3 regions of the Variovorax sp. J31P207 genome follow, and region 1 is predicted to be linked to each of the others. Evidence: predicted binding sites of a transcription regulator. Region 1 holds the regulator's gene; each other region holds the start of a gene.
What was found. Region 1 encodes FNR, which switches genes on or off when oxygen is low (the NO sensors DNR and NnrR bind a similar motif). Its sites were predicted from a motif close to TTGATNNNNATCAA; they were not measured.
Positions count from the first base shown of each region.

Region 1 (4,939 bases):
CGGCGACGCCGCCCGCCGGTGCCCGCACGATGCGGATCACGCCCGCGCAGGCCGCGCCGCACATCGCGACGCAGTGCGGCCCGCCGGCCAGCCCCATCACGAATGCGGTGGCGAGCAGGGCGGACTGCATGGATCAGGCCGGCGCCGTGGGGCTCATCACACGATGCGCGAGAAGCGCGTGCGGTTGCGGTCGGCCTGCAGGTAGCGGTCGAACACCATGGCGATCGCGCGCACGAAGAACCAGCCCAGCGGCGTGACCTCGAGGTGGCGATCGCTGACCACCACCAGGCCCTGCGCCTCGAGCGGCGCCAGCGCTTCGAGCTCGGCCGCGAAGCAGCGCTGGAAATCGACCAGGTGGGCCGAGCCGATGGTCTCGAAGTCGACCCGGCCCTGGCACATGATCGCCATGATCACGGTGCGCCGCAGCACGTCGTCGCGGGTCAGCGCCAGGCCGCGCACCACCGGCAGCCGGCCCTGGTCGAGCAGGTCGTAGTACTCCTCGAGCGTCTTGGCGTTCTGGCTGTAGGTGGCGCCGACCCGGCCGATCGCCGACACGCCCAGCGCCACCAGGTCGCAGTCCGGCTGGGTGCTGTAGCCCTGAAAGTTGCGGTGCAGCCGGCCCTGCCGCTTGGCCACCGCCAGCGCGTCGCCGGGCAGCGCGAAATGGTCCATGCCGATGTAGACGTAGCCGGCCTCGGTGAACGCGGCGATCGAGCGCGACAGCATCTCGACCTTGGCCGCCGCATCGGGCAGCGCCTGGGTCGCGATGCGGCGCTGGGCCTTGAAGCGCTCGGGCAGGTGGGCATAGGCATAGAGCGCGATCCGGTCGGGCCGCAGCGCGCAGACCTGGGCCAGCGTGCGGTCGAAGGAGGCCGCGCTCTGGCGCGGCAGCCCGTAGATCAGGTCGACGTTGACCGAATCGAAGCCCAGCCCGCGAGCCGTCGCCATCAGGTCGAACACCTGCCCGGCCGGCTGGATCCGGTGCACCGCCTTCTGCACGTCGGGGTCGAAATCCTGGACGCCGAAGCTCAGCCGGTTGAAGCCCAGCGCGGCCAGGGTCACCAGGCGTTCCCGGTCGACGGTGCGCGGGTCGATCTCGATCGAATGCTCGCCATCCGGCGACAAGGAGAAGGCATCGCGCAGCATGCCCATCAGCGTCCGCAGGCCGGCATCGTCGAGAAAGGTCGGCGTGCCGCCGCCGAGGTGCAGCTGGCGGACCACGGCGCCGCGGCCGAGCCGCTCGACCTGCAGCGCGATCTCGCGCGCCAGGTAGTCCAGGTACTCGCGCCCCTTGCTCTTGTGGCGGGTCACGATCTTGTTGCAGGCGCAGTAGTAGCAGAGCGATTCGCAGAACGGGATATGCACGTAGAGCGACAGCGCCCGCGCGCTGGCGCCGGTGCTGCCGCGCTGTTCGAGCGTCTGGGCATAGTCCTCGGCCGTGAAGGCGTCGACGAAGCGGTCCGCGGTCGGGTAGGAGGTGTAGCGCGGCCCGGCGCAGTCGAACCGCCGCAGCACGGACGGCGCGGGCACCAGGGGGGGCGGCGTGAGGGCTGGAGCGGAGACGGGAGGCATCGCGGACGCAGGCATGGGCTTCGGTGTGTCACTATGCCGCCGTCGCGATCCGCAAACCTTGACCTGCATCAAGCATCCGGCCCACCCCCCCACGGACAATCCCCGCATGACCTCGACTGCATCAATGAAGCCCGAAAATATCAAGGTCGCCTGTTCCAACTGCAACCTGCGCGAGCTGTGCATGCCGGTCGGACTGGCGCCCGGGGAACTGCAGCGCCTCGACGACCTGGTCGCCACGCGGCGCAAGGTCAAGCGGCGCGAGACGCTGTTTCGGAACGGCGAGCCCTTCACCTCGCTCTACGCGATCCGCACCGGGGTCTTCAAGACCCGGGTCACCAGCGAGGACGGGCGCGACCAGGTCACCGGCTTCCAGATGGCCGGCGAGATCATCGGCCTCGACGGCATCGTCAACGACCAGCACACCTGCGACGCCGTCGCCCTCGAAGACTCCGAGGTCTGCGTGATGCCCTTCGAACGCATCGAGGAACTGTCGCGCGAGGTGACGGCGCTGCAGCGCCACGTGCACCAGATCATGAGCCGCGAGATCGTCCGCGAGCATGGCGTGATGCTGCTGCTCGGCAGCATGCGGGCCGAGGAGCGGCTGGCGGCCTTCCTGCTGAACCTGGTGCAGCGGCTGCATGCGCGCGGCTTCTCGCGCTCCGAGCTGGTGCTGCGCATGACGCGCGAAGAGATCGGCAGCTACCTCGGCCTCAAGCTCGAGACCGTGAGCCGGACGCTGTCGAAGTTCGCGGCCGACGGCATGGTCGAGGTCGAGCAGCGCAACGTGCGCATCCTCGATCCCGAGGCGCTGCGCCGCATCGTCAATCCGCCGGGCTGTTGAGCTCGGCCGCCGGCCGGGCCAGCAGCAGCGTCAAGGCGCCCGCCGCCGTGGCCAGCAGCCAGAAGGCAAAGAACCCGACCGTGTAGACCGCCTGGCGAGAGGCGCCCAACGCCTCGCCGCGCCAGTTGAGGTCGCCCGGATCGACCAGCGCGAACACCAGCACCTCGAGCGCGCAGGCCAGCAGGAATGCCGGCCAGAGTATCCACATCCAGCGTTGCGCCTGCATGGCTCAGCGCCTCGGCGACGGCACGTCGGCGCTCGGGGTGGCCGCGTGGTTGCGCCCGGCCACCGCCGGCATGAGCTTCTTGTCGGCCAGCGTGCGGTTGATCTCCACGCCCTTGCGGTAGTAGTCCTCGTCGACCACCGGGTCGGGCGTGCGCAGGGCCAGCCACAAGGTGGCGAAACTCGCGATCACCACCAGGCCCGGCCCGCCGATCACCATCCACACCAGCCCGAAGCGCCACCAGGGTGGACAGGGACGCGTCGCTTCGTCATGGCTGCTCTTGTCGGTCATCTTCTGCCTCCTTGGGGCCTGGATTTCATCGCGGGACCAGGAACACGGCCTTCTCGGACACGCTGCCCTGGCCGCTTTCCGCTCGAACGTCGAAATACACCTTGTGGGAACCGGCCGTCGCCGCGCCGTAGGGCAGCTGCAGCCGCACCGCGACCCAGCGCGACTGCGCCGGCGCGACCTCGACCACCGGCTCCGAGGACACGTGCAGCCCCTCGAGGCCGCTGGCTTCGATCCGGTAGCGCTGCACCTGCTCGGTGGCGTTCATGATCTGCAGGCGGTAGACGTTCTCGAGCTGGCCGCCCTCGACGATGCGGGCCAGCGAGGCGCGGTCGCGCACCACGTCGACCTTCAGCGGCGTGCGCGTCACCAGGCTCGCCAGCAGGCCGATGCACAGCGCGCCGAGCACCGCGCTGTAGACCAGCACCCGCGGCCGCAGCACGCGGCGCAGCACCTGGCGCGGCGTCCAGCGCCCGGCCATGCTGTTCTGCGTGGCGTAGCGGATCAGGCCGCGCGGGGTCGACATCTTGTCCATCACGATGTTGCAGGCATCCACGCAGAGGCCGCAGCCGATGCATTCGTACTGCAGGCCCTGGCGGATGTCGATGCCGGTCGGGCAGACCTGGACGCACAGCTTGCAGTCGATGCAATGGCCGAACTCCGATGCGGCAGCGGTCGCCCGACCCTTGGCCGGCACGCCGCGCGGTTCGCCGCGTGCCGTGTCATAGCTCACGATCAGCGTGTCGCGGTCGAACATCGCGCTCTGGAAGCGCGCATAGGGGCACATGTACTTGCACACCTGCTCGCGCATGAAGCCGGCGTTGCCGTAGGTGGCGAAGCCGTAGAACAGCACCCAGAAGACCTCCCAGGAGCCCATCCGGGTCTGCAGGAATTCCATGCCCAGTTCGCGGATCGGCGTGAAGTAGCCGACGAAGGTGAAGCCGGTCCACAGGCCGATCGATATCCAGACCACGTGCTTGAACCACTTCTTGACCAGCTTCTCGGCCGAGAAGGCGCCGTTGTCGAGCCGCATGCGCGCGATGCGGCTGCCCTCGATCTTCTCCTCGACCCACATGAAGATCTCGGTGTAGACCGTCTGCGGGCAGGCGTAGCCGCACCACAGGCGCCCCGCCACGGCGGTGAACAGGAACAACGACAGCGCCGAGACCACCAGCAGCCCGGTCAGGTAGATCAGGTCCTGCGGATAGAGCACCAGCCCGAACAGGAAGAAGCGCCGCGCGCCGAGGTCGAACAGCACCGCCTGCCGCTGGCCCCACTCGAACCAGGGCAGGCCGTAGAAGACCAGCTGCGTCGCGAACACCAGGGCCCAGCGCCAGCGGGCGAAATAGCCGCTGACGCTGCGCGGATAGATCTTCTTGTGGGCCGCGTAGAGCCCGACGTCCTCCTCGGCCGCCGCGATCGGGATCACGGTGCGCGGCTTCGGTGGCGTCGTCTGCTCGGTCATGGAAACGCTCATGGACAAGACTCGGGCGGCGGCCTCATTGCCCCGCGGCGGTGACCGTCTTGTTGTTCGACAGGCCCCACACGTAGGCGGTCAGCACGTGGATCTGCGCTTCGGTCAGGCGGCCCTGCTGCGCCGGCATCTGGTTGGTCTTGCCGCCGTTGATCATCGCGATGATCGCTTCCTGGCCGTAGCCGTGCAGCCAGATCTTGTCGGCCAGGTTCGGCGCGCCCACCGCCTGGTTGCCGACGCCGCCGATGCCGTGGCAGGCCGCGCACGCCGTGAACTTGCTCTTGCCGAGTCCGGCGCGCACCGAATCGTGCGGGCTGTCCGACAGGCTCAGCACGTAGTTGGCGAGGTTCTTGACGTCCTCGGCCGATCCGACCGCCTCGGCCATCGGCGGCATCGTGCCGATGCGGCCGAGCGCGATGGTCTCGTGGATCTTCTCGGGCGTGCCGCCATGCAGCCAGTCGCCATCGGTGAGGTTCGGGAAGCCCTTGCTGCCGCGGGCATCCGAGCCGTGGCACTGGGCGCAGTTGTTCAGGAACAGGCG
Region 1 is NZ_JASZYN010000021.1:27,473-32,411, reverse strand. It holds gene QTI68_RS37485 (sulfite exporter TauE/SafE family protein) at 1-130, opposite strand, end outside; gene hemN (oxygen-independent coproporphyrinogen III oxidase) at 157-1,572, opposite strand; gene fnr (fumarate/nitrate reduction transcriptional regulator Fnr) at 1,697-2,413, shown strand; gene QTI68_RS37470 (hypothetical protein) at 2,394-2,639, opposite strand; gene QTI68_RS37465 (FixH family protein) at 2,643-2,927, opposite strand; gene ccoG (cytochrome c oxidase accessory protein CcoG) at 2,953-4,401, opposite strand; gene ccoP (cytochrome-c oxidase, cbb3-type subunit III) at 4,424-4,939, opposite strand, start outside.

Region 2 (4,939 bases), on a different contig from region 1:
GCCAGACATGGCTGGTCAGCAGGTAGTTGAGCGACGCGATGGGTCGCCGCCACGGAATCTGGCCCGACACCTTGAGCCACTTCGCGTGCTGGTTGAACATCGAGTCGACGATGTGGATGAAGGCCTCGTAGCACGAGAACAGCCCGTGGCGCCCGCTGAGCAGGTAGCCCTCGAGCCACCCCTGGCACAGGTGCTCGCTCAGCACCTCCATGACGCGGCCGTCGGGCGACACATGATCGTCCCCGGGCAGGATCTCCGCGGTCGAGGTGCGGCCGGTGACCTCGAAGAGAGCGTCCAGCCGGTTGGACGAGGTCTCGTCGGGACCCATGACGCGGAAGTTGCGGTCCTGCGCATTGAGCGCCATGAGGTCGCGCAGCATCGCACCGGCGACCCGCGTGGCCTCTGCGGTGGCCGCGCCGGGGGCGGGCACCGCCACGGCGTAGCGCCGGAAGTCGGGCATGCGCAGGTCCTTGAGCAACAAGCCGCCGTTGGCATGCGGATTGGCACTCATCCGGCGCGGGCCGACGGGTGCGAGTTCGGCGATTTCGGGGTGCAGCCGGCCGTCCGCGTCGAACAGCTCCTCGGGACGGTAGCTGCGCAGCCAGTCTTCCAGCAGCCCCACGTGCGCAGGGTGGTCCGCAAAGCCGCTCAAGGGCACCTGGTGCGCGCGCTGCGTTCCTTCGACCGGCACGCCATCGACCTCGCGCGGACCGGTCCAGCCCTTGGGCGATCGCAGCACGATCATCGGCCAGCGATGACGGCGGCCGAAGCCATCACAGCGGGCTTCGTCCTGGATCGCACGGATCGCGTCGAGCGACGCGTCGAGCGCGCCGGCCATCAACCGATGCATCAGTTCGGGCTCCTGACCCGCGACGATCCGCGGCTCGTAGCCGTAGCCGCGCAACAGCAGGGTCAGTTCCTCATCGCCGATTCTTGCGAGCACCGTCGGGCCGGCGATCTTGTAGCCGTTGAGGTGCAGGATGGGCAGCACCGCGCCGTCGCTCGCCGGATTCAGGAACTTGTTGGAATGCCAGCTCGCCGCCAGCGGGCCGGTCTCGGCCTCGCCGTCGCCGACCACGCAGCAGGCCAGCAGGTCGGGGTTGTCGAGGACGGCGCCGTAGGCGTGCAGCAGCGAGTACCCCAGTTCGCCGCCCTCGTGGAGGGAGCCCGGGGTTTCCGGACCCGCATGGCTCGAGATGCCGCCAGGAAACGAGAACTGCGTGAACAGCCGCCGCAGGCCGTCGGCGTCGCGCCCGATGGCCGGATACACCTCGCTGTAGGTCCCTTCGAGCCAGCTGTTGGCCACCACGCCGGGTCCGCCGTGCCCGGGGCCGGCAATGAAGATCGCGTCGAGATCCCTCGCCTTGATTGCGCGGTTCATGTGGGCGTAGATGAAGTTCAGCCCTGGCGTCGTGCCCCAGTGGCCGAGCAGGCGCGGCTTGATGTGCGCCAGCGACAACGGCTCGCTCAGCAACGGGTTGCCGGTCAGGTAGATCTGCCCGGCCGAGATGTAGTTCGCGGCGCGCCACCAGGCGTCGAGCAGGGCGAAGTCCTCGGGCTGCGACCGCGGATGGACAGGGAGCGTCATGGTCGCGCTCGCTTCAATGCGACATCAGCACGGGCAGGGTCATGGATCGCAGCAGCGACCGGGTGGCGCCGCCGAGCACCCACTCACGCGCCCGGCTGTGGCCGTAGCAGCCCATCACGAGCAGGTCCGCGCTCATGTCGGCGGCTGCCGAGAGAAGCCTCTCCCCGGCCTCGCCCTCCTCCGGGCCGCCTGAGTGCACCTCTGTTTCCACCCCCTGCGCCTTGAGATAGGCACGCAGGCTGCCCAAGGAGGCATCGGCATCCTCGCCGTAGCTGATCGCCTGCACGGCCTGCGCACGAGCGAGCCAGGGCAAGGCGGCGGACACTGCGCGCGCGGCCTCGGCCGTCTCCTTCCAGCCGATCAGCACCCGCCGGCCGATCGTGCCGACCGGCCCCGCATACGGCACCAGCAGCGCAGGCCGGCCGCTCTCGACCAGCACGCTGGAGACGAAATCCGACGGCAGCTCTCCCGCATTGGGATCATCCGGGTCGGGCTGCCCGAGGATGAGCAGGTCGGCATACAGGGCCCGACGGGCGAAGGCCCACGGCGCGTCGGCCATCGGCTCGGTCCAGTGCAGGCGCGGCGACCCTGCCGCGGCGCTCATGAAGGTCGCGTGCGCCTTGTCGCGCGAATCCCGATCGAGCGACTGCATGATCGCCACCGCTTCGGCCGCAGCTTCCAGTGCATAGGGATAGCGCAGCAGTGCCGACAGGGTGCACGGCTGGGCGGTCACTTCGGCCTCGAAGGCCTCGGCGACCTGACGCGCGAGCTTGACGCGCTCCGCGGCGCGCGGGGAACTGTCGAGATGAAGAAGGATGGTCTTGGGTGTCTGCATGAGGAGCTCCGTGGACGGCGGTGAACGAATGACCCAAGTTATCGCGCGCCAGGCCGGGCACCCTTGCGCGGCGTCAAACCAGGCGCCGACGGCGCGAAACGCCCTTTACTTGCGTCCGTCTTCCATCGGCCTTGATTCAGCGCAAGTTCACGGCCACTCGCTGTTTCTACATTGGGGGCTCGATGTACGAAGCGGAGAGGTCGATGAGCAAGATCCTCGTGGTTTTCTATTCCTACACCGGCACATCGCGCCGGGTGGCCGAGCTCCTGTGCAGCCAGCAAGGCTGGCCCATGGCGGAGATCGTGGACGCGCGGCCTCGCCGGGGCGTGCTCGGCAGCCTGCGCTGCCTGGTCGAATCGCTGTTCAAGCTCCGGCCGGACATCGGCTACAGCGGCCCGCTGCCACGCGACTTCGACGCGGTGGTGCTGGTGTCGCCCATCTGGGCGCTGCAACTGGCCGGCCCGATGCGCAGCTTCGTGGCCAGGCGGCGGGATCACATGCCCGATGTGGCCGTGATATCGGTCATGGGAGGCCAGGGCGCGCCCAACGCCGCCGCCGAGATCGCCCAGCTGGTCGGCAAGGCGCCGCTGCTGAGCGCCAGCTTCACCCAGCGCGAGGTCGAGGACGGCAGCTACGCCGCCCGGCTGCAGGCCTTCGGTACGGCAGTCCGGGCGGCGAAGGACTCGAAGGCGGTGGTGCGTCCCACGACCCTGTCGCCTCAGGCGGTCTGAAGCGTGAAGCCCGCTCCCATCGGATGGGGCGCGGCCGCGGTGGGTCTCGCCTGCCTGCTGGGTGCCTGCAGTTCCGATCCGGCCATGACGACCGGACCGGTCGCGCTGCGTTGGCGCTCGACCCCTTCGTTCTCCTCCCTCGTGGCGAGCCGCAGCGCCAGCGTCGTCGAGATCAGCACGCTCCGGATCGGGCGCGATGAAAGCCCCGGAGACGGCGAGCTCGAGTTCGCTCCGGAGAACGACTTCGCCGACCGGCTCGCCTGGCCGCTTCCCACGAGCGCGCGCATCAGCCAGATTCGCGATCTCGCGTCCGGCGTCATCCTCAGCAGCGACGGCGTGATCCTGACCAGCGCCCACGTGATCGCCGGCGTCGACGAAGCCCAGGTGCGGCTCGACGACGGACGGCGCTTCCAGGCCCGGGTGCTCGGCACCGACCCGCGTTCGGACGTCGGCTTGCTGGTCATCGACGCGACCGGGCTCACGCCGGCAGCCCTCGGGGACTCCTCGCGACTCGCGCCCGGCGACTGGGTCGCGGCGATCGGCGCACCCTTCGGGTTCCAGGGCAGCGTCACGGCCGGCGTGGTGAGCGCCGTGAACCGCCTCATCGGCGGTGCCGGGGAGATCCCCTTCATCCAGACGGACGTGGCCATCAATCCCGGCAGTTCGGGCAGTCCGCTCTTCAACAGCCGGGGCGAAGTGGTCGCCATCAACTCGTTGATCTACAGCGGCAGCGGCGGCTACATGGGCCTGTCCTTCGCCGTGCCGATCAACCTGGCGGTCGAGGTCGCCAAGCAACTGCGAGCCAACGGCGAAGTCCGGCGGGCGGAGCTGGGCGCCGAATTCCAGGAGGTCACGCCCGCGCTCGCGCGTTCCTTCGGCCTCGCGGGGAAACCGGTCGGAGCGCTGGTGGTGCGGATCGACGCCGCCGGTCCCGCCGCGCGCGCCGGCCTGCGCCGAGGCGATGTCGTCACGGCGTACGACGGCGTGGCCATCGGGCACTTCACCGATCTGCTGCAGCGGGTCGCCAAGGACCGCCCCGGCAGCCGCGTCGACCTCGACGTCTGGCGGCACGGCGCCAGGCAGACGCTGTCGGTGACGCTCGCCCAGCATCGCGCGCAGAGAACCGCGCTGCCCTCCGGGCTTGCGCCGGATTGGGGAGACGGTGTCGGGCTGACCTTGGGCGAACTGAGCCCCGCGCAACTCCGTCAGCTGGGCGTCGAAGGCGGCCTGATGGTGCGCGACGCCGCCGGGCTGGCACGCAGCGAAGGGATTCGTGCCGGCGACCTGATCGTGGCGGTCAACGACGCGCCGATGAGCCGCGTCGCGGACTTCAGCCGCACCCTGTCGAACACCCCGTCCGGCCAGACCGTCGCCCTGCTGGTCATGCGTGATCGGCGACTGGCCTATGTGGCGGTTCAACTCCCTGCGGCGCCCGCCATGCCATAGCGCGGCACTCAATGCGCCATCAGGATCGGAACGTCCATGCGCTCGAAGATTCCTCGGGTCACGCTGCCCAGCACCAGCTCGCGGATGCGGGTGTGGCCGTAGCCGCCCATCACGACCAGTCCCGCATCCTCCCGCGCAGCATGCGACAGCAGCGCATCGGCGAGTCCCTCGGAAGCCACATGCTGGACGGCCTTCGCCTCGATGCCGTGACGCCGGAGCCAGGCAAGGATCTGAGGGATCCGCAGGTCGCTGTCGTCGACCGGCGCGGCGCTTGCGCGCCACGACACCAGCGCAACGCTGGCGGCCTTCGAGAGCAGCAACAGTGCATCGCGCAACGCG
Region 2 is NZ_JASZYN010000001.1:137,542-142,480, forward strand. It holds gene QTI68_RS00660 (phosphoketolase family protein) at 1-1,588, opposite strand, end outside; gene QTI68_RS00665 (universal stress protein) at 1,602-2,423, opposite strand; gene QTI68_RS00670 (flavodoxin family protein) at 2,627-3,154, shown strand; gene QTI68_RS00675 (trypsin-like peptidase domain-containing protein) at 3,158-4,600, shown strand; gene QTI68_RS00680 (universal stress protein) at 4,609-4,939, opposite strand, start outside.
Region 2: the regulator FNR is predicted to act here: its motif matches at 2,555-2,568, upstream of QTI68_RS00665 (universal stress protein).

Region 3 (4,939 bases), on a different contig from region 1:
ATCACGGGCCAGTGCGGCCTGCGCACCGGCCTCACCAAGGTCGGCCTGCCCGGCGCCGAGCTCGGCCTCAAGGCCGAGGACATCACCATCGCGGAGGCGCTCAAGCCACTCGGCTATCGCACCGGCCAGTTCGGCAAGAACCACCTGGGCGACCGCGACGAGCATCTGCCGACGATGCACGGCTTCGACGAATTCTTCGGCAACCTGTACCACCTGAATGCCGAGGAGGAGCCCGAGGAGGTCGACTACCCGAACGTGAAGGACTTCCCGGACTTCAAGAAGAAATACGGTCCGCGCGGCGTGCTGCACTGCTATGCCGACGGCAAGGGCGGGCAGAAGATCGAGAACACCGGCCCGCTGACCAAGAAGCGCATGGAGACCTGCGACGACGAGTTCCTGGCCGCGGCCAAGAAGTTCATCCAGGCTGCGCACGATGCCGACGAACCCTTCTTCGTGTGGTTCAACACCTCCCACATGCATGCGTGGACCCATGTGAAGCCCGAGAGCCGCGGCCAATCCGGTCGCTGGCAGTCGGAATACCACGACGTCATGATCGACCATGACAAGTGCATCGGCGAGCTGCTCGACTTCCTGGATGAACTCGGCATCGCCGACAACACCTTCGTGAAGTACAGCACCGACAACGGCCCGCACATGAACACCTGGCCGGACGCGGGCACCACGCCCTTCCGGAACGAGAAGAATTCGAGCTGGGAAGGGGCGTACCGCATTCCCCTGATGGTCCGCTTCCCCGGGAAGATCGCCGCGGGTTCGGAGTCGAACGAGATCGTCAGCCATCTCGACTGGTTCCCCACCATCCTGGCGGCGGCCGGCGAGCCCGACATCAAGGAGAAGCTCAAGAAGGGCTACAAGATCGGCAAGACCACCTACAAGGTGCATCTCGACGGCTACAACCTGGTGCCCTATCTCACGGGCAAGGAAGCCAAGAGTCCGCGCCCGGGCTTCATCTACTTCACCGATGACGGCGATGTCGCCGCACTGCGCTACGACCACTGGAAGATGCTGTTCATGGAGCAGCGCGTCACCGGCACGCTCAAGATCTGGCAGGAGCCCTTCGTGGTTCTGCGCACGCCCTACATCTTCAACTTGCGCATGGACCCGTACGAGCGCGCGCAGATCACGTCGAACACCTACTACGACTGGATGTTCCGCCACATCTACCTGCTGGTGCCTGCGCAGGCCATCGTCGGGGAGTTCCTCGCGACCTTCAAGGAATTCCCGCCGCGCCAGAAGGCGGCGAGCTTCAGCCTGGACCAGGTGATCGAGAAGATGACCGAAGCGTCTGGCGGAGGGGGGCACTAGCGGGGCCTTGGTCGAGAATTGCCTCGACCCTGGTCATCTGGAGCCCGCCTCGATGATCCACACCGGCGACGCGGTTTCGATGGCGCGCTCGAGAGCAAACCCCGAGCTCTGCAGCAGTTCGCCGAATTCGGTTTCGGTGCGCTCGCGCGCGGCACCGAACATGGCCATCATGTGCGTGTCGACCAGGTAGCCCGATGGCCGCCCGAGGGCCGGGTCGGGCTCGATGATCTGCTCCACGATCAGCAGGCGGGCGCCGGGTTTCGTCGCGTTGCGGCAGTTGCGCAGGATTCGAATGCAGTCGTCGTCGCTCCAGTTGTGCAAGACCCGGATCAGCAGGTAGATGTCCGCGTCCTCGGGAACGCCATCGAAGAAGCTGCCGCCTCGGACTTCGATCCTTCCGTCCAATCGGGCATCGGGCGGTATGGCCGCCACGACATCGTCCCGGTCGAAGACCATCCCGCGCGGCCCGGGGAACCGTTCGAGTATTTGCCGCAACGCCTCCGCATTGCCGCCGCCGATGTCGACGATCAGCTTCGCACCGGAGAAGTCGTAGCTCACGGCCAGTGTCTGGTGCCTGCGGTCCGGAAAGTTCGCCATGAAGGCATCGAAGATGCGAGCCTCGGCGGGGTGCTCACGAAGATATTGGAAACGGTCCATGCCCCAGGCGGCTTGATTCGGATCGCCACCCGCCAGCGCGGCATCCAGGGCCCCCCATGCCTTCCACGAGCCGGGTGCCGTCCAGAACCGGGCGCCATGGTGCAGGCTGTTCGGCTCGTCCATCCGCAGGAGCAGGGAGCGCGGAGAGTGCGCGACGCTCCCGTCCTCCCCGACGCGAAAGACGCCGAATGCCGCAAGGGCCCGCAGGACCCGGATCAGTGGCGTCGGAAGAACCGAACAGGCCGTTGCCAGATCGCTCACGTTGCGGCTGCCGTCCCTCGGAATCTTGTCCGCGAGCGCGAGGTCGGCGACCAGCCGGAGCATCCGGGAGACCTGGAAACCTCGAATGAGCAGATCGAGTGCCTCTCGATCGCTGTCGGTTCCGTCATGGGACATGGCAGGTCTCCGCAGCAGGTTGGCCACTCTGCGTGAGTCGTCGGGCGACGATCTGCTGCAAGCGCCAGAGATTGGCGTCCCTGATGTCAAGGCGTTCCAGTTGGTCGATGGTCTGCAAGAGGTAGTCGGCGCCCGATCCCCAGTGTCCCGCCGCCTTGCACAGGATGTCCGCGACTTGTTCCTGCGTCAGGCCGCCCACGAAATTCGGCCCCTTGCGATTGGCGGCGAAAACGATGGCGCGCACCTCGGTGCCGCTCGCCTTGGCGGTCACCCATCGCGGCGGGGTGTTCGGCGGCTTGACGGTCATTTCCCTTCGCCAAAGCTTGCGCAGGCTGGACTGGACCGAGGCCGCATCGATGCGAAGCAGGGCGCCACGGCAACTTCCCCCAGGCGTGAGCGACATCATCAAGCCCGGCTGGTCGGGGGTGCCTCGAAACCGAGTGAGCCGGATGCAGAACGATCGATGCCAGCCGGGCAGAACCGCGGCCACCTGCTCGGCGACATCGAAGGCCGGATTCCAGAGCAGGGACCCGTACCCGAAGACCCAGACATCCTCGCCACGGCACGGGCCGCTTGCAAGAAATTGCTCCAGCGAGGCCTCGTAGTCGGCATCGCTGTGGACCACCATGCCCGGGGGCGGGCCGCTGTCCGCGACTTCACGGGCGATTCGAGAGACCAACTCCGGGGTCAGGCGGAGAGGCCTGCGCCGCCCGCCATCGGCCCCACGAAGGGAAGTCATTGGATGCTCCTGTTGGGGCAGTTGCCGCGAGCCGGTGCCGCGCGCGGAGGGGCCGGAAGGCTTCGCCGCGCCTGAGCCCTGTGGATGCGATTGGGCTCCTTATCGGCTGTTGGCGCAATCCTCGCCGCACCGTGGCGTCGGAACCTTGATCGACGTCAAGCCGCCGGCGCTGCGCGCGTCTATGCTGGCGGCAGCGCTGGCGCCGTTGGGTGTCCAGCGCGGGCTTCACGAAGGAGTGTGCGCCATGGAACACCCGCTCGGCAGTGAATCTCCTGCGCCGTCAATGGTGGCGCCCACCGTGCGCCGGGTCGGCGCGCTGCGGCCCTTGACCTGGCTGCGCTGGGGGGCACGCGATCTGGCGTTCCTGCCAGGCTTGAGCCTCGGCATCGGCGTGCTGGTCGCAGTCGCGGGCCTGGCCCTGACGGCCGCGACCTGGGAGGCCACCTACCTGGCGCCGACGTTGCTCGGCGGCTTCTTGCTGGTGGCCCCCTTGGTTGCCATCCCCCTGTACGCACTGTCGCGCCAGCGGGAGCAGTCCGCCGCGCCCGACTCCGCATCGGCTCTTGGCGCCTGGCTCGGCAACGCCGGCTCGATCGCGCTGTTCGGGTTGCTGCTCACGCTGGCCTACTTCGTCTGGGAGCGCCTGGCAGCGATCGTCTTCGCACTGTTCTTCACCGAGCAGCTGCGGCACGCGCCGCACCTGCCTGCGGCGCTGCTGCTGTCGGGCCAGTCGGTCGATCTCGTGGCGGCCTTCTTCGTGCTCGGCGCCGCGGTGGCCGCGTTGGTGTTCGCGCTCGGCGTCGTCAGCGCGCCGCTGCTGGTGGACCGCCCCGTGGACGTGATCACCGCGGTACTGACCAGCCTGCGCTGCTGCGCCCGCAATCCGCTCGCCATGGTGCTGTGGGCCGCGTTGATCGCCCTGCTGACGGCCCTCGGTTTTGCGACGCTCATGCTCGGGCTCATCGTCATCTTCCCGTGGCTGGCACACGCGAGTTGGCACGCCTACCGCGACATGGTGGACGGCGGCCGGTAGGACCGCACCGGGTCGCCGCGCGCAGCGACCGGACTCACACCGGATCGAGGTCGGAATCGAGAATGCGCGAGATGTCCTCGCGCGTCTCCTCCAGCTGAACCAGCGTCGCCTGGCGCGCCCCCAGCGGGTCCCGGTTGAGCAGGGCCGTGAGGATCGCCTTGTGCCGGGGCAGCGACAGGGCGTGGGTGTCCGGCAGCTGGCTGCTGAGCTTGATCGACTCGCGCAGCGCCAGGGACAGCATGTTGCCGATGTAGGCCAGCAGGTCGTTGTTCGTGGCCTCGGCGATGCGGCGATGGAAGGCGAGGTCGGGCTCGAGGAGTTCCTCCGGCGTCGTCGCGCGCTCCATGCCCTTGTACGCCTCGGCGATGGCCTTGAGCGAATCAGGACTCGCCACCTTGGCAGCCAGCGCAGCCGCCGCCGGCTCGAAAATGCGCCGCACCGTCAACAGCGTCTCGACGAATTCGGGTTGCGGCTTGGTCTGGATCAGCCAGTACAGCACGTCGGGATCGAGCAAGTGCCAATTGCTGCGGGCACAGACGATCGCGCCGGCGCGTTGCTTCGAGATCACCAGGCCCTTGGCGACCAGCACCCGGGTCGCCTCGCGCAGCACCGACCGGCTGACGTCGTAGGCCGCGCACAGGGACGCTTCCAGGGGCAGCCTCTCCCCGGGCTTGTATTCGCCGGAAACGATGCGCAGGCCCAGGTCTCGCACGATCTGCGAGTGCATGCTCTTGCGATCGGGCGGTTGGCGATAGCCCGGGTCTCGGTGCGATGCTTTCATCTGCGAGGTA
Region 3 is NZ_JASZYN010000001.1:203,982-208,920, reverse strand. It holds gene QTI68_RS00980 (arylsulfatase) at 1-1,323, shown strand, start outside; gene QTI68_RS00975 (methyltransferase) at 1,357-2,376, opposite strand; gene QTI68_RS00970 (gamma-glutamylcyclotransferase) at 2,366-3,115, opposite strand; gene QTI68_RS00965 (DUF2189 domain-containing protein) at 3,360-4,148, shown strand; gene QTI68_RS00960 (FadR/GntR family transcriptional regulator) at 4,183-4,929, opposite strand.
Region 3: the regulator FNR is predicted to act here: its motif matches at 3,261-3,274, upstream of QTI68_RS00965 (DUF2189 domain-containing protein).